DNA from 3 places in the Paenibacillus vandeheii genome. Region 2 is predicted to be linked to each of the others. Evidence: predicted binding sites of a transcription regulator. Region 2 holds the regulator's gene; each other region holds the start of a gene.
What was found. The regulator Rex, encoded in region 2, represses fermentation and respiration genes when NADH is low (regulators of the CRP and FNR family bind a similar motif). The targets are predictions, from matches to a motif close to TTGTGAAATATTTCACAA.
Positions count from the first base shown of each region.

Region 1 (5,869 bases), 190 kb from region 2:
TTTTGGCACGATGGAGAAGGTATTGGAAATACCATCAAGACTGTGTTCATATGGCAATTTGGCTACAGAACCCAGAGATGCCAGCGCACCTTTTTTGTCACGACCATGCATTGGGTTCGCTCCTGGTGCAAATGGTTCGCCTGCTTTACGGCCATCTGGTGTTGTACCTGTTTTCTTGCCATACACCACGTTCGATGTGATCGTCAGTACGGATTGAGTGGGAATCGCATTACGATATGCTTTGTGTTTGCGAATCATACCCATGAAGCTTTCCACCAGCTCAACCGCGATACTGTCCACACTGTCTTCATTGTTACCGTAACAAGGGAATTCACCTTCAATTTCAAAATCAATTGCGATGCCTTGTTCGTTGCGGATCGGTTTGACTTTAGCATACTTGATTGCACTCAGAGAATCTGCTGCAACCGAGAGACCAGCAATACCACAAGCCATCGTACGAACGATGTCACGATCATGCAGGGCCATTTCGATACGCTCGTAGCTGTATTTGTCATGCATGTAGTGAATGACGTTGAGTGAGTTCATATACAGTTTGGCAAGCCATTCCATCATCGGTTTGAAACGTTTCATCACTTCATTGTAATCCAGTACTTCGCTCGTAATTGCTGGATATTCAGGGCCGACTTGTGCACCCGATTTCTCGTCACGACCGCCGTTGATTGCATACAGCAATGCTTTTGCCAGGTTGGCACGAGCGCCAAAGAACTGCATTTGTTTCCCGATCTTCATCGCAGATACGCAGCAAGCAATACCGTAATCGTCTCCGTAGATCGGACGCATCAGATCATCATTTTCGTACTGGATGGAGCTCGTTTCGATGGATACTTTCGTACAGTATTGTTTGAACGCTTCCGGAAGCTTGGTGGACCAAAGTACAGTCAAGTTCGGCTCAGGTGCAGGACCGAGGTTGTTCAAGGTGTGCAGGAAACGGAAGCTGTTTTTCGTAACACGGGTTTCTCCATTTACGGACATACCGCCGATGGATTCGGTTACCCATGTTGGGTCTCCACTGAACAATTCGTTATAATCCGGCGTACGCAGGAACTTAACAATCCGCAGTTTCATTACAAAATGGTCCACCAGTTCCTGAGCTTGTTCCTCAGTTAGCAAGCCTTCTTGCAAATCACGTTCGATGTAAATATCAAGGAACGAAGAAACACGTCCAAGGGACATCGCCGCACCGTTTTGCTCTTTGATCGCAGCCAGGTAACCGAAGTAGAGCCATTGGAACGCTTCTTTGGCGGTTGTTGCTGGCAAGGAAATATCGAAACCGTGCATTTCACCCAGTTGTTTCAATTCCTGCAATGCACGGATCTGTTCAGACAGTTCTTCACGCAGGCGAATGACATCTTCATCAATCACATCGACTTCAAGTGCATTCAGTTCGCCTTTTTTATTCCGAATCAGGAAATCTACGCCATAGAGAGCTACCCGACGATAGTCACCGATGATGCGGCCACGGCCGTAAGCATCTGGCAGACCGGTAATAATGCCTGCTTTACGTGCTGCACGCATGTCGGATGTGTAAGCATCGAATACGCCCTGGTTATGTGTTTTACGGATGTTCGTAAATATATCAATGACACCTTGAGGCATTTCGAAGCCATATGCTTCACAAGCATCAATCATCATGCGGATTCCGCCGAATGGCTGAATGGAACGTTTGAATGGAGCATCCGTTTGAACCCCAACAATCTGCTCTTTGGATTGATCCAGATACCCTGGTTGGTGTGAAACAATGGTTGCTGGCGTGTTTACGTCAACATCGAGTACACCGCCGTTATCGCGTTCTTTCTTGGTCAGATCGGATACGATATCCCATAACTCTTTCGTATTCTGAGTTGCACCTACAAGAAACGCTTCGTCGCCATAGTAAGGTGATAAGTTGCGTGCCAGAAAATCATTCACATCTACGGATTTCGTCCATGTTCCTTTGGTAAAGTTTCTCCAGCCTGTTTGTTGTTTGACATCTTTTTCGATCACCGACATAGTAATCCCTCCACAAATTTGGATTTCCGGACACATGACAGGATGCTTCACTCGTCTCATCTGTGCCCAGAGCCGCGATTAATGTGATAAATTTCACATGTAAGCCGGAACATGTTCTCTCTACTTGGGAACCGGAACCGCGGATGAATGTTTTTCTTACATTTTCAGTATACGTCTTCGCTCTTTCAACATCTGTGATTTATATCACAAAGTTTGTGACCATCCTCACTTCACCTGCGCTGTGTCTCTTTGAACCCTATAATATTCACACTTAGCCACTGCGCGGGCAGAACAACCTCCGATCGCTGTTAAGCCCGATTTCAATTGGAACTATATAAATTGAACGAAAGGATATGTACACCGGCCACTCCAAGGATAGAACAACCTTCCGATCGCTGTTACCCCCAGATTTTTTTGATTCCCTTTGAAAAGGGAAAAATCCGGGGATAAAGGCGAACGCTATCGCTTCTTCAGGTTATTTCTATCCCCTCCGTTCTTGTGTACATGTATGGTTCATTCTATATAGCAATATAGGTTAAAATCATGCTTGGAAAAGCATGCCCTTCGCTTCTTCCGTTTTTTCTGCCCTCTACGTTATCGTGTGAATGTCTGGTTCAAACAGCCACATCACGGATTACGTATAACCTTTAAAAAAAGACGGCAATCGGGGCTCCCCTTACGGGGAACCCTGACTATTTCTGCCTCAACCTTGCTGTTGCTTTAAGTTGTTATTCAAATTATTCAAACTTGCCGTAGAAAGCATTGCGGTATACATCTGCCAGTTCAGTTACGAGCGGCATTTTTGGGTTGGCGGTTGTACATTGGTCCTCGAATGCGCGGTCTGCCAGATAGTCGACATGTGCTTCAAAGTCTTTTGCGTCAAATCCGATTTCTTGGAACGATTCTTCAATACCCAATGTTTTGTTCAGTTTGCGAATGGCATTGATGAGACTGGTAACCCCTTCTTCTGTCGTACGTGCAGGCAATCCCAGAATGCGGGCAATCTCGGCATAGCGCTCATCTGCAACAAAGTGCGAATATTTCGGGAACGATGCAAACTTCGTCGGTTTTTTCGCATTGTAGCGAATAACGTGCGGCATCAGGATCGCATTGGTACGTCCATGTGCGGTATGGTACTGACCGCCCCATTTATGTGCCAAGCTGTGGTTGATGCCCAGGAATGCGTTGGCAAAAGCCATACCGGCAATCGTCGAAGCATTATGCATTTTCTCACGAGCCAATTTGTCACCTTGGAGCGCCGATTGCTCAAGATATTGGAATACCAGTTGAATCGCTTTGATCGCGAGACCATCCGTGTAATCATTCGCCATGACGGATACATAGGCTTCAATGGCGTGAGTCAATACGTCCATACCTGTATCCGCAACAGCGGTTCTAGGCAGAGAGTATACGAATTCCGGGTCTACGATGGCTACGTCTGGTGTTAACTCGTAGTCTGCCAGCGGATATTTGGTGTTCCCTTGGTTTTTGTCTGTGATGACCGCGAACGATGTTACTTCCGAACCTGTGCCCGAAGTTGTCGGGATGGCTACAAATTTCGCTTTCACGCCGAGACGTGGATATTTGTAGATCCGTTTGCGGATATCCATGAATTTTTGTTTCAAATCGTTGAAGTCCGTGTCCGGATATTCATAGAACAACCACATCGCTTTGGCAGCATCCATCGGTGATCCCCCGCCGAGTGCGATAATGCAGTCTGGCTGGAAGCGGCGCATCATTTCCGTACCGCGGTCTACCGTTGTTGTCGATGGATCGGGTTCTACATCAGAGAACACTTCAATGGCTACCGGCATTTGACGTTGACGCAGATAGTGCTCTACTTTTTCCACATAACCGAGTTTGACCATCATGGCATCCGTAATAATAGCTACGCGTGTGATGTCCGGCATTTTGGCAAGATACTGTGTTGCACCTTTTTCGAAATAGACTTTGTTCGGCACTTTGAACCACTGCATATTCACGGTACGGCGAGCCACCCTTTTCACGTTGATTAAGTTCACAGCGGTTACGTTGGAAGAAGTCGAGTTACGTCCGTACGATCCGCAGCCCAGTGTCAGTGAAGGCATGTTGGTATTGTAGATATCACCGATGGCACCGTGTGTGGATGGTGAATTCACGATAATCCGTCCAGTTTGCAGGCGGTCTGCGAATTTGCCAATCACTTCTTCGTTCGTCGAATGAATAACCGAGGAGTGACCCATGCCGCCAAAAGCAACCACTTCTGCTGCACGCTCAATCCCTTCAGCTGCCGTTTTCACTTTGTAACAAGCCAGCACAGGGCTTAGTTTTTCAGCCGACAATGGGAATTTCGTGCCTACACCTTCAATCTCGGCTACGAGAATTTTGGTGCCCGCAGGAACCTCGATACCGCACATTTTCGCAATGCTGACTGCAGATTGACCTACAATCGCCGGGTTCACTGCACATTTCTCCACGTTAATCGCACCTGCGGTCAGTTTGGCTGCCTCATCCTTGTTAACAAAGTAACAGCCGTTGGCGATCATTTTCTTTTTCACCTGATCAAAGATCGGTTCCTCGATGATGACTGCTTGCTCGGAAGCACAGATCATGCCGTTATCAAACGATTTGGATAAAATCAAATCCGTTACCGCTTGGTTGATATCTGCACTTTTTTCAATAAAGCAAGGTACATTCCCTGGCCCTACACCCAGTGCCGGTTTACCACAGCTGTATGCGGCCCGCACCATGCCTGATCCACCTGTTGCCAGAATGAGCGCCACATCGTTATGATTCATCAGCGCGTTTGTGCGATCCATGGAAGGATCGTCAATCCATTGGATACAGTCTGCTGGAGCGCCATTTTTCACTGCAGCTTCAAGCAAAATTTTGGCAGCTTCCCGGCTACAGTTCTGTGCAGATGGATGGAAACCGAAGATGATCGGGTTACGCGTTTTGATGGAGATCAGTGCTTTGAACATCGTAGTGGATGTCGGGTTCGTTACCGGGGTGATCCCCATGATGATGCCGACAGGCTCCGCAATTTTCTGGAAGCTTTCGTACTCATTATCTTCAATAACCCCTACTGTTTTGTCATATTTGATGCTATGATACACATATTCTGTTGCAAATATATTTTTGGTGATTTTATCCTCATACACACCCCGGCCTGTTTCTTCCACGGCCATTTTGGCGAGCATCATATGTTTGTCTAGACCTGCCAGCGCCATCGCTTGCACGATGCGGTCAATCTGTTTCTGATCCATGGACATGAATGCTGCGTGTGCTTTATTCGCTTTGTCAATTAACGTTTGAATATACTGACCTGCTGTCGGTTCTTTTACTGGGGCGACTTCGTTCTTTACAGCCATCTCCCTCATCCTCCTAAAGGTTCGTATTGGTTTGTCTCTCTTCTTTACATTCACATCGTACCATGGGGAAAGGGTAAATTATGTGATTTTTTTCACAAAGTATAACAAATTTAATTTAAGTTTTTTAGTGTCTCCCAACCGCCCATTTACACTTCCTATTTAAACTATAGAGCTGTTAGATTCATCCTCCCCTTTGGAAAGTGAATTTAATCACAATGTTTGGAATTTCGCCATTTTTGCCCCCTATCCACGCCCCTCAAACGGCAAGATTAGGTATATACTGAACTTAAAAATTGAACCACCGCAATTTGTACCGTCCTTCCCGGCCGAGTTAGACCCTGATCAGGACGGCAACGGTTTGCGGCGAACCACGGGGGCCAGTCCAAGCAGCAGAAGGCCGTCCGATGGACACAAAGGGGAGATAGACTTATGAGAGAACAACTGAGTGTACTGGAAAAACGCGGCAATACCAACTGTTTCTCGGAAGCGAATTTCAACCATCTGCTCGT
Region 1 is NZ_JAROCD010000005.1:32,996-38,864, reverse strand. It holds gene pflB (formate C-acetyltransferase) at 1-2,010, opposite strand, end outside; gene adhE (bifunctional acetaldehyde-CoA/alcohol dehydrogenase) at 2,748-5,360, opposite strand; gene P5G61_RS10460 (Crp/Fnr family transcriptional regulator) at 5,790-5,869, shown strand, end outside.
Region 1: a site for Rex is predicted at 2,092-2,109, ahead of pflB (formate C-acetyltransferase). Genes of this name have one in related genera too.

Region 2 (5,869 bases):
AGCAGCGATCACGAGTATTCGCGGTGTTTCGGAAGAGTAGATGCCATCCATTTCCGTCAACAGCTGATTCAGCGTCTGATCATATTCACGCTGTTGTCCACCTTCCCGTTTTCCACCGATCACATCAATTTCATCGATAAATATAATAGCATTTTCTTTATTTTCTTTTGCAGCACGAGTTCTCGCATCCCGAAACAAATCCCGTATTCTGCCGGCACCCACACCGACATACATTTCAACAAACTCACTGCCTGAAGCAGCTACAAAAACAGAGTCGGTATAATGAGCAGCAGCTTTGGCCATCAAGGTTTTACCTGTTCCTGGAGGACCTGTGAGCAGGATCCCTTTCAAAGGACGAATACCAAACTTCTGAATTTCCTCATGTCGAATGAGAAAATCAAGCGCTTCCCGCAGCTCCTGCTTCGCACTTTCCTGACCGCCAATTTCTTCAAAAGTCAGCTTGGACGGTCCTTTTTTCTTGCGTTTGCGTTCCTGACCCGCACCCACCGTAATTCCACCACGCATTTGCATCATGAGCAGCAAAGCTCCCACAATCATTGCAGCGATCAGAATGGGAATCATGTTTACACCGATAAAAGCGAGAAAGATAATTAATACGGGTACAAATCCAATGGCAATTTCTTTCGTCCATTTAGGCATTTGGCCACACTCCTATCTGACCGGGCACACGCGGCAGAATAATAAACTTGCTGGCATCTCCATCTCTGAGGCTGACATATACATTATTGTCATCCATGGCTGTGTTTACCTTGATCCCATTCGTAGCCATTTTAGACAAGGTTGGTGTAATCTCGGTGTATTGTTTGCTCTCCATAGCCTGAGCTACGGTAAACATGGCGCTACCCCACCAGCTTTCCAGCGCTTCGTTGGAATGATCCACGACATCCAGCTTCAACGAACGAGTGCCAATCAGGGTTTGTCCTTCTTTGTGAATATATTGTACCAACCTGCCCAAATCAACATCCGGCTGCAGATCGAGTTTCAACTGTACATCATTGCGGTTAATAGTTAATTGTACATCATTGACTCCATCGTACTGGGTAACCATCTTTTCAATTGGGCTTTGCACAGCCACATGACGATACACAAACCAACCTCCAAACAACACAACGGCTGAAATGACGGCAGTCAGAGCAATAGGCAATACTTTTATCTTCAAGTGAGTTACCCCTCCTAAAATTTGGCCCATTCTATAGCATGTAGGCAAGAATATGAATATGTGTACGTAAAGTCCTGTGATGCGTTTAACAGGATTTATTTGTGTTTGATGTATCCTTGAATACATATTTGAGTATATCACATCGTATATACAATATCTAAGGCGAAAATATGAATAAATTATTAATTTTAACTATTCAAATCCAAAATGATCAAGAAAACACGTCAAAGAACCGGTCCAGTCGGGTTTCCGTCTGCCGGTTCTTTACTGTATTCTTTTTAGAAAATAGTACGTCTGCTGATTCTAGCTATTCGGAATCGTATAGACTAGGTCAACCTGTTCCCCGTTACTAAAGCGGTAAAAGCGATAATAATTGTGAGTAGCATCGTTATAATATACTTGCCATACATAGATTCCATTCACAACACCTGGCATGATTCGTTTGATCTCCCCGCCTGGAACTTCAGAGCTGAACCGATTTCGAATCTGTGCTTCAGACATGCCGTTCTTCAGCAGTTCACTGTGCACCGCATTGGTCCCTGTCACAGGCTTGTTATTTTCATCAAACTTGATCCACACCAATACATCCTGGTTATCCTTATTTTTACCGATCAGGGTCCAGTATATGTTGTCTCCGCCGTCTTTTTGCCCCCAGACATACTTACGCAGGTCTTCGTGTGACGTAATCCCGACCTGTTCCTGGGCCACCTGTATGGCCAACGCCTCTTCCTTGCGCTGATCCTGGGTAACATAGACATAATAACGCTGAAGTCCAAACAGAATCAGAACCAGGAGCAGCAGCGAAATCCATATCCACTTCTTTTTTTTCTTCAAAAGCCGAACTTCCTTTCCCTATGACGATGCTGTCCTTGGAATTAACGGGCAAGCAGACCGTCAAATGCCAGTTGAGACTCACGCAAAATACGCTCTTCATCCATCGTAAGACATTCGCCATGTTTAACCACTTGTTTACCATCCACCCACACATGCTCTACATCTTTGGCTGATGCAGAGTATATGGTATGGGAAATCAGATCCGTATGCGGATAGAAATGGGCTTGTTCAATATTCAAGGCGATGAAGTCAGCCTTCATGCCTGTTTGCAGTGCTCCTGTATTGTTCAGGAATATGGATTTGGCACCATACGAAGTTCCAAGCAGAAGTGCTTCCCCTGCTGGCACTGCGGTAGGGTCACCGGACACACCTTTGTGAATCAAAGCAGCAAGTCTCATCTCTTCAAACATATCGAGGTTATTGTTACTTGCTGGTCCATCTGTTCCGAGGGACACGGTCACCCCTGCTTTCAGCAGATCAGGTACTCGTGCAACACCCGAAGCCAATTTCAGGTTACTGCCTGGATTGTGGGAAACTGCTACATCATGTCGTGCAAGAATTTCGATCTCCTCATCATTCAGATGTACCGCATGTGCAACCAGAGATGGACGGGAGAAAAATCCTAGCTTCTCCAGATGTGCAACCGGACGCAGACCGTAGTCAGCCACGTTCTGTTCCACTTCACGAAGCGTTTCAGACATATGCGTATGCAAAGGCAGATTCAGGTCATGAGCAACCTGTACCAGCTTCTCTATGTAATCCGGAGGGCAAGTGTAGGGAGCATGTGGAGAAATTACGGTTGTAATTCTTCCGTCTGCTTGTCCATTCCATTGACGGGCAAATGCTGCGGATTCTTCCAGCTTGCGCTGTTGTTCTTCCGCTGAGCAAAGTCCGATTACCCCACGTGCCAGAGCAGCACGAACGCCGGATTGTTCCACCACTTTTGCAACCTGATCCATATGATCATACATATCCAGGAATGCTGTTGTTCCACCTTTCAACATTTCAAGTACGGAAAGTGATGTGCCCCAATATACGTCTTCAGACGTCATTTTGGCTTCCATTGGCCACATTTTCTCCTGCAACCATACTTGTAATGCCAAATCATCTCCATGACCTCTCAGAAGCGACATGGCTGCGTGACCATGCGTATTGATCAGACCCGGCAAGAAGAGCAGTCCTTTTCCGTCCACCTTTGTCAGACTTTCGTCTCCTTCCGGCAAAGTCTCACCAATATGCACAATCTTGTCATTCTCGACAACCATATAACCTTGAACCACTTTCCAATTCGTGCCCTCACTGACGGCAAATTTGCCGTTGTGAATTACCCATCTATTTGTCGTCATCTTCCTCGTCGTCCTTTCCGTTCTCCAAATAATAAGCAAGGCTAAGCAGATCCGTCGTAAAATCGGCATGATGAATGCGAATATGCGGCGGGGTCTTCAGGATCGTTGGCGCAAAATTCAGAATCGCTTCAATTCCTGACTCAATCAACTGATCGGCAACATTTTGGGCTTCCGTATCCGGAACCGTGATAATCCCTATACGAATGTTATCTTTTTTGACCGAATCCGTTAATTCATTCATCGGTTGCACCGTCAGACTGTTGATTTGACTTCCAATCTTCGGACCGTAGGCATCAAATACAGCGACAATTTTCATGTTGTCTTTGAGGTAGGCATTGTAATTGGATAAGGCGTGTCCTAAATTACCTGCTCCGACAAGAGCTACATTGATCTGCTGGTCTATTTTCAGAATATGGCGGATCTTCTCGATGAGATATGAAACGTCATATCCGATCCCTTTACGACCAAAGTCACCGAAGTAAGCCAGGTCTTTACGAATCTGAGCCGGATTCAAATCCAGTCTCAATCCAAGTTCTTGTGAAGAAACCGTATTGACTTCGCGCTGATGCAGTTCATTCAAATAACGCAAGTAAACAGGCAATCTTCGCACCACGGCTTCCGAAATTTTATCTGATTTCATTCATTGCTCCCCCTTACCAAGGCCACGATAGATAGATGAAAAGATGAGCACCCTGTCTAAAACGATGCAAAAAGATGACTGAATTAAACAGGATGCTCTTTGTTATATAATGGATAATTGCTTAAATTACTTCTTTAATCGCTTTACTCACTATTCATGAAACGAATGAATGATATTGCTCAATTTTACCGCCAATTAGTGGCTTCATGCAATCATATAAGCTACAGAGCATAGCTGTTATTGCTGTTCATCGGTTGGTCTCTCAAGCCATTCCGAAATGCGAGGAACCATCTGCTCTGTGAGCATGTGTTCCATTTTGGGACCTGGTAATGAATATAAAAAGTACTTGCCATAATATGCTTCAATGACACGTGTATCGTATACAATCACAATACCTCTGTCTTTGCCCGTACGAACCAGTCTGCCGAATCCCTGTTTGAAGCGGATAACGGCTTGCGGCACGGACAGCTTCATAAACGGATTTTTCTTCTGTTGCTGCAAAAGCTCACTCTTCGCTTCAACTAATGGGTGATTTGGTGGCTGGAACGGCAGTCTGACAATCGCAAGACAGGTCAGAGCCTCTCCAGGAATGTCCACTCCTTCCCAGAAGCTGCTTGTGCCAAGAAGTACAGTTGCTTTCGCATCTTGGAAGCGGCGTGTAAGCTTGGAACGGCTGCCGCTGTCCACCCCTTGCCCGAGCAAAGAGATATCATTACCTGACAAGGCCTCCTTAAGCGGGTCATAGACCTGGCGCAGCATGCGGTAGGAGGTGAACAACACCATCATGCGTCCACGAGTCGCGATAGCCGTTTCCGCGAGCGAATGCACGAGCATATCCACAAAGTGGGCATCACCTACACTGCCCTTCACACTTGGGAAATCACGCGGAATGACGAGCAGGGCCTGTTCGCGATAGTTGAATGGTGACGGCAGCATGGATGTCAACAAGCGGTTATTCTCGGCAGCTTCCTGCAAGCCAAGCTGTTCGATCATGAATTGAAATGACTTGTCAACGGAGAGCGTAGCCGATGTAAGCACAACGCTTTTCTTTTTATCAAAGAACATATCCTTCAATTGCGCACTGACATCGACAGGAACGGCATAGAGCTGCAGTGATTTACTGCGGAACTGGCCGCTAGCCTCCATCCAGTACACGGTATTGGCATCATCCATTCGCATGAAGAAACGCAGATTATCCTTGATCGTTGCCAAGTCCTTGAGCAGTCCTGAGATATCCGTAATCAGACTATCGGACTGATAATCATCCTGATCTTCTTTCACTTCAAGCAGCAGCTTGTCGCCTTTACGAATCAAATCACCTAGGGTTACATAGATTTGGTTTTCTACGTCCTGCAATTCCTGCCATTTGGCCGGTTTTTGCGAAGGCTTCAGTCTAAGTGAAAATTGTCCAGTCTCGCCTGGAGAAGCATCGCTACGTTCAGGCAGCAGGCCAAACAGTGTATCGCTTAGTCGATCCCATATCTCCTTAACTTCAACGGCAAGCGGGAACATCTGATCAATCATGGAGCCCCACTGTACCGAATTTTCATGACCCGACAGTTGAGAACGAAGCATCGGAAGTTGGCCATTACGGCTATCTTTAAACAGTCGGGTCAATGTATGAACCAACGTAAAATATTTCATGTGAAGACCAAGATGCTTACCTGCTACATCCTCCAGATGATGTGCCTCATCAATGACAAGACTTTCGTAGGCTGGCAGCAGCTGATGTGCTGCTTTGACATCCGTAAACAATTTCGAATGATTCGTTATGACGATATCGGACAGCCCGGCTTCATGTTTGGCCCGATGATAGAAACATTTACGGAACCAAGGACAGGAGCGTCCAAGACAGGATTCAGACTCACT
Region 2 is NZ_JAROCD010000005.1:222,953-228,821, reverse strand. It holds gene P5G61_RS11485 (AAA family ATPase) at 1-660, opposite strand, end outside; gene P5G61_RS11480 (hypothetical protein) at 653-1,180, opposite strand; gene P5G61_RS11475 (cell wall elongation regulator TseB-like domain-containing protein) at 1,484-2,014, opposite strand; gene P5G61_RS11470 (amidohydrolase) at 2,056-3,360, opposite strand; gene P5G61_RS11465 (redox-sensing transcriptional repressor Rex) at 3,347-4,000, opposite strand; gene dinG (ATP-dependent DNA helicase DinG) at 4,238-5,869, opposite strand, start outside.

Region 3 (5,869 bases), on a different contig from region 2:
AGAGCTGTTCATAATGGTGCCGTTCCTGCTCGTTGCCAGCGCTGATTCCATACACCTGCAACGCATTCTCGATTTCCCCGGTCCTCGCATGAATAGCGGATAGGAATCGATAGTGGGAGCTCACACAATCATTGCGGCCGTTTAATACTGCGTGGGAGAAGGCCTCCTTGAGCGAAGCGGCCGCTCTGGAATCTTCGAGCACATATTCATAGGCGGCCATCAAAAAGGAAATCGTCTCATGCGCTCCTGCTTTGGATCGAAGCTGACGATAGAAGTCGGCGCGCACACTGCATTGCAGCCGGGTAACCGTATCCTGAACACCCGAGAGGGTCTGTCGCAGCGCATGCAGGAATAGCAGTTCATAGTCCCGGAGAAGCACTTCGAGATCATCCTTTTGCATGACACCAGCAGGAGAGGTATCTTCTCCATTTAGCCAGATGGCACGTACACCCTGGAATACCAGCTTCATATAGCGTGTTTCTGAAGTGGTGCCCACCAGATCGGCGATTCCGACCAGTCTTGAAATGCAGCTTTCCCACAAGGGGGACTCCGCTTCTTCACCAACCGGCTCGGGAAGAAGCACAATACAAAGCTCCGGATTGAGCGAGGCTGAGGCGGTCAGCCAGTAGGGATGAGCAACCACTGCAACCGTTCGGGGCTCCTGCAACAATTGTTCAGCTTCGGGAAGTGTGATGACAGTGATATTCGCAGGCATTTCCTCGGAGCGCTCCAGGCTGCTGACATAGTAGACAGGCCCTTCCGCGACCATCAGAGCAGCGATGTCTGGATAGGGAAAAGCAGACCACCCGCCCTTTCGGGGGAAAAGAACATAGCGAAAGGCAGGCAGAGCCGTACTTGATTCTGCATCTACCCCGTGATACGGCTCCGCGTCCGGGATTGGAGACAACTCTTCCATTAATAAATCACCTCACTTGAATTGCAATTTTGTCCGTTCAAGAATTGAAGCAACGTCATCGGAGATTTTTGGATCGTCGTTGCTTTGAATGATATCAATGAAACCAATGGTTCAATATGTAATGCCTTTTTTGCACAGTGTATTTTATGCCTGACACTAACATATGGGCGTTGCGTCCCAAACATGAGCATCTTCCGCGAATAGAGGAAGCTGGCAAGCCCAAAGATTAGGCTTAATTTTTTCTATTGTGTGACCATCGTCACTTTTTTTTGCTGTCATGGCAGGGTTTGTGATAATTGTCACATGTATAAAATAGTCTATCTGGCACAATACGTTCATCAATACGTGTTTGGCTGACAGAAACTGAAGAAGGGGCTTCAATGCCAAATACGAAAACTGCGAAGGAACAGAAAGAAGGGGTAACGGTATGGATCCGATCATGTTATCGCGTATCCAATATGCGCTCACAACGATTTTCCATTTCTTTTTTGTGCCGCTGTCCATCGGTCTTGTGCTGCTGGTAGCGATTATGGAGACGTTGTACGTAGTGAAGGGTAAGGAAGTTTACAAAACGATGGCCAAATTCTGGGGTAAATTGTTCCTGATTAACTTTGCTGTCGGTGTGGTCACAGGCATTCTGCAAGAATTCCAGTTCGGCATGAACTGGTCGGAGTACTCCCGCTTTGTTGGGGATGTATTTGGTGCGCCACTGGCTGTGGAAGCCTTATTGGCGTTTTTTATGGAGTCTACCTTTATTGGACTCTGGATTTTCGGATGGGATCGTTTGTCCAAAAAAGTGCACTTGGCCTGCATCTGGCTGGTATTTGTTGGAACATTCCTGTCTGCGCTCTGGATTCTGGCAGCCAATTCATTCATGCAGCATCCGGTTGGCTTCGAGATTAATAATGGCCGCGCCGAGATGAATGACTTCTTTGCACTGATTACGAATGGTCAACTGCTGGTGGAGTTCCCGCACACGATTTTTGGCGCCTTGATGACAGGAGCATTTGTGGTAACGGGGATTAGTGCTTACAAGTTGATGAAAAAGCAGGATGTGGAGATTTTCCGCAAATCATTTAACATTGCCATCATTATTGGTCTGGTTTCCTCGTTGGGGGTTGCTTTCTCGGGTCACTTCCAGGCGCAATATCTGGTGGAGACGCAGCCGATGAAAATGGCCGCCAGTGAAGGAACATGGACGACGACGGAAGACCCTGCCCCATGGACGGTGGTGGCCTTTATCGATCCGAACAAACAGGAGAATTCCGGCGAGATCAAGATCCCTGGATTGCTCAGTTATCTGTCCTATAGCAAGTTCTCCGGCAGTGTCAAAGGCATGAAAGAACTGCAAGCGGAGTACGAGCAAACGTATGGACCAGGCGACTATATTCCACCAGTCCGGACGACATTCTGGAGCTTCCGCGTCATGATTGCTGCGGGCGGATTGATGATTTTGCTGGCTATATACGGTACATTCCTGGCGATGCGCCGCAAGTTGGAGGGAGCAGGCAAGTGGTTTATGCGTCTGATGGTGTTCGCCATCTCCCTGCCATTTATCGCCAATACATCGGGCTGGATTATGACTGAGGTAGGAAGGCAGCCGTGGACGGTATTTGGCTACATGACGACTGCAGCCGGGGTATCCCCGAACGTAAGCGCAGGACAGATATTGTTCTCCACCATTGCGTTTACAGCAGCGTATACGGTTCTCGGCATTGTGATGGTTTATCTGTTCGTTCGTGAAATCAAGGCCGGGCCATATGCAGTCGAAAAGCCGGAGGAGCATGATGAATCGGCCGATCCGTTCGGCGTGGATGGGGGTTATTCTGTTGTCACTAAGTGAGTTGTGGTTTTTACTGATTGCCGTCTTGTTTGTTGGTTTTTTCTTTCTGGAAGGTTTTGATTTTGGTGTGGGCATGTCCACGGCAATCATCGGCAAAACGGATCGTGAACGTCGTACGCTGATCAACTCGATCGGTCCGTTCTGGGATGGCAATGAGGTTTGGCTGATTACGGCGGGGGGTGCAATGTTTGCAGCTTTCCCGCACTGGTATGCCACGCTGTTCAGCGGTTTTTATCTGCCGCTGGTGGTGGTGCTGCTGGCCTTGATCGGCCGCGGAGTTGCCTTTGAATTCCGCAGCAAGATGAGACATGAACGCTGGCGCAAAACTTGGGACATCATCATCGTGGTCTCCAGTGCGTTGCTGCCGTTCTTGTTCGGGGTTGTTTTCGCTACCTTGATGAAAGGCCTACCTATTGATGCGCAGATGCAGCTTCGCCCCGGCTTCCTGGACATCGTCAATCCATATACGGTGGTAGGTGGGTTGAGCGTGACGTTGTTGTGTCTAGTCCATGGTCTGCTGTTTGCTTCATTACGAACCGTTGGAGATCTCAGAGAACGTGCCCTGAATACAGCTAAAAAACTGATGCTGCCGCTGGCCGCGATCCTCGCGGTCTACGCTGTGATGACATACTTCATGACCAATGTGTTCGCTGTGCGCGGCTGGGCACTCTGGATTATGGTTGTCCTGGGTGCTGCTGCATTGGGTTTGGCCGCTTACTTCGTGCGTCAGAAACGTGAAGCCTGGGCCTTCGGCATGACGGGAGCCGTGATTGCAATCGCGTTTGCTTCCGTATTCATCGGTCTGTTCCCAAGGGTCATGGTGAGTTCAATGGGTTCGGCGTTTGACCTGACGGTCTACAACGCTTCATCCGGTGCATATTCGCTGAAAGTGATGACCATTGTGGCTTGTACGCTGCTTCCGTTTGTACTCGGCTATCAGATCTGGAGTTATTACATTTTCCGCAAACGTCTGAACGATCAGCATCACTTGGAGTACTGAGATGGGACGGGGGCTGCTAAAGCTGCCGGGTATCCGGCCGGTACTCGCGCTGGCCTCAGCGCTGGTGCTGTTGCAGGCGATGACAATTATTATGCAGGCCAAATGGCTGGCACAGGCCATTACGGCTTTGTTTGAAGGTTCGACCGTAACGGAGCAGTACCCGGTGCTGCTGTGGTTCCTGGCTGCTTTTGCTGCCCGCTATGCCATCTCCTTCTGGTTGCAGCTCATCGCTTCGCGATATGCGGAGGAGACAGGAAACGATCTGCGCAGGCAGATGGTGGAGCAGTGGTTCCGGCTGGGGCCGCGTTTTGCCAAAACGGAGGGAACAGGGCACCTGGTCACGTTGGCGCGCGAAGGAACAGCCCAGTATAAGACGTATGTGGAACTGTTTATTCCTCGAATGCTGGGGATGGGATTCACGCCAATCGTTATTCTGTTGTACGTCTTCAAGCTGGATATGATGTCCGGGGTTATTTTGACGCTGACGCTGCCCATCCTGATCGTGTTTATGATTCTGGTGGGTTTGGCTGCACAGCGGAAGATTGATGGACAGTTCAAGTCTTACAAAGCGCTGGCGAACCATTTTGTGGATACGCTGCGTGGATTGGAGACACTGAAAACACTGGGACAGAGCGGCAGACATGGCGAGACAATTATTCGGGTCAGCCAGCGTTATCGTAAGGCTACGATGTCTACCCTGCGCATGGCTTTTCTGTCCTCTTTCGCACTCGATTTCTTCACCATGCTGTCGGTGGCTTCGGTGGCGGTTGGTTTGGGGCTGCGGCTAACGGATGGGCATATGCTGCTTGGGCCGGCGCTGACTGTACTCATTCTCGCACCCGAATACTTCTTGCCTGTACGAATGGTAGGCGCAGATTACCACGCCACATTGGATGGCAAAGAGGCCGGGGAAGCGATCAGTCAGATGATTGAACGAGGGAAATTGGCTGAACGTAAGCAAAAGGAAGAATACACGAGTGCTGTTCTGCATGATGTGTCAGAAAAGAACGGAGACTCCTCTTCGCCTGAGCCTTTTTCTGGCCCAAGCGATGTGCCTCCATCCACCATACGGGTGGTTTTGCGTGAGGTAAGTGATCGGAGTGGCGTCGCTGCTTCCTCATCGAAACCGTTCTGGGAGGCGACCTGTAGAGTAGCTCTCACCAACGTACAGGTGCGGCATGAGGAAGATGGGCCATGCTCGCTGAATGATGTGACGTTTCAGGTTTCCGGTCTTGGCAAAGTAGGGATTATTGGAGCCAGCGGAGCAGGGAAATCAACCTTGATTGATGTATTGGCAGGCTTCCAGCCACTCACTTCAGGCCAATTCTTATACAACGGCCAGCCCTTATCTCCAGAGATGATGGAGGATTGGCGTAAACAAACGGCTGCTATCCCGCAGCATCCATACATTTTCAGTGGCAGTCTGGCGGATAACATTCGATTCTATATGCCGGAAGCTTCGGATGCGGAGGTGGCAGAAGCCATTCACGCAGCTGGTTTGCATAAGCTTGCTTCCTCATTGTCGAATGGATTGCAGGAGCTGATTGGGGCCGGGGGAAGGCAGCTCAGCGGCGGACAGGAACAGCGGGTGGCTTTGGCGAGAGCCCTGCTTAGTGCGCGCCCGATTCTCCTGCTGGATGAGCCGACCGCTCATCTGGATGTGGAGACCGAGTATGAACTGAAACAGACGATGCTGCCGCTGTTTGAGGGCAAGTTGGTGTTTCTGGCGACACATCGACTGCACTGGATGCCCCATATGGACAGGATAATCGTAATGGATGGCGGCACCGTTGCAGAGACAGGAACACATGAGGAATTGTTGGCACGACAAGGCGTATATTACCAGATGATTCAGGCCCAGATGGAGGCGGTATGAGATGAAAGCCGGATACGAGCAGACAGAAACAGCCCATAGCGAGAGCGAAAAGAATAGTTGGATCACTCCGTACGTGGCACAGTACCGCTGGAGATTGGTGGCAGTCATTGCGCTGGGGATATGCGCTACATTGTGTGCTGTGCTGCTGCTCTTCACCTCCGGGTTTCTGATCTCCAAGTCAGCGCTCCGTCCTGAAAATATTTTGATGGTATATGTACCTATCGTGGGTGTTCG
Region 3 is NZ_JAROCD010000004.1:69,460-75,328, reverse strand. It holds gene P5G61_RS08385 (hypothetical protein) at 1-916, opposite strand, end outside; gene P5G61_RS08380 (cytochrome ubiquinol oxidase subunit I) at 1,344-2,759, shown strand; gene cydB (cytochrome d ubiquinol oxidase subunit II) at 2,743-3,759, shown strand; gene cydD (thiol reductant ABC exporter subunit CydD) at 3,761-5,635, shown strand; gene cydC (thiol reductant ABC exporter subunit CydC) at 5,637-5,869, shown strand, end outside.
Region 3: a site for Rex is predicted at 1,204-1,221, ahead of P5G61_RS08380 (cytochrome ubiquinol oxidase subunit I). Genes of this name have one in related genera too.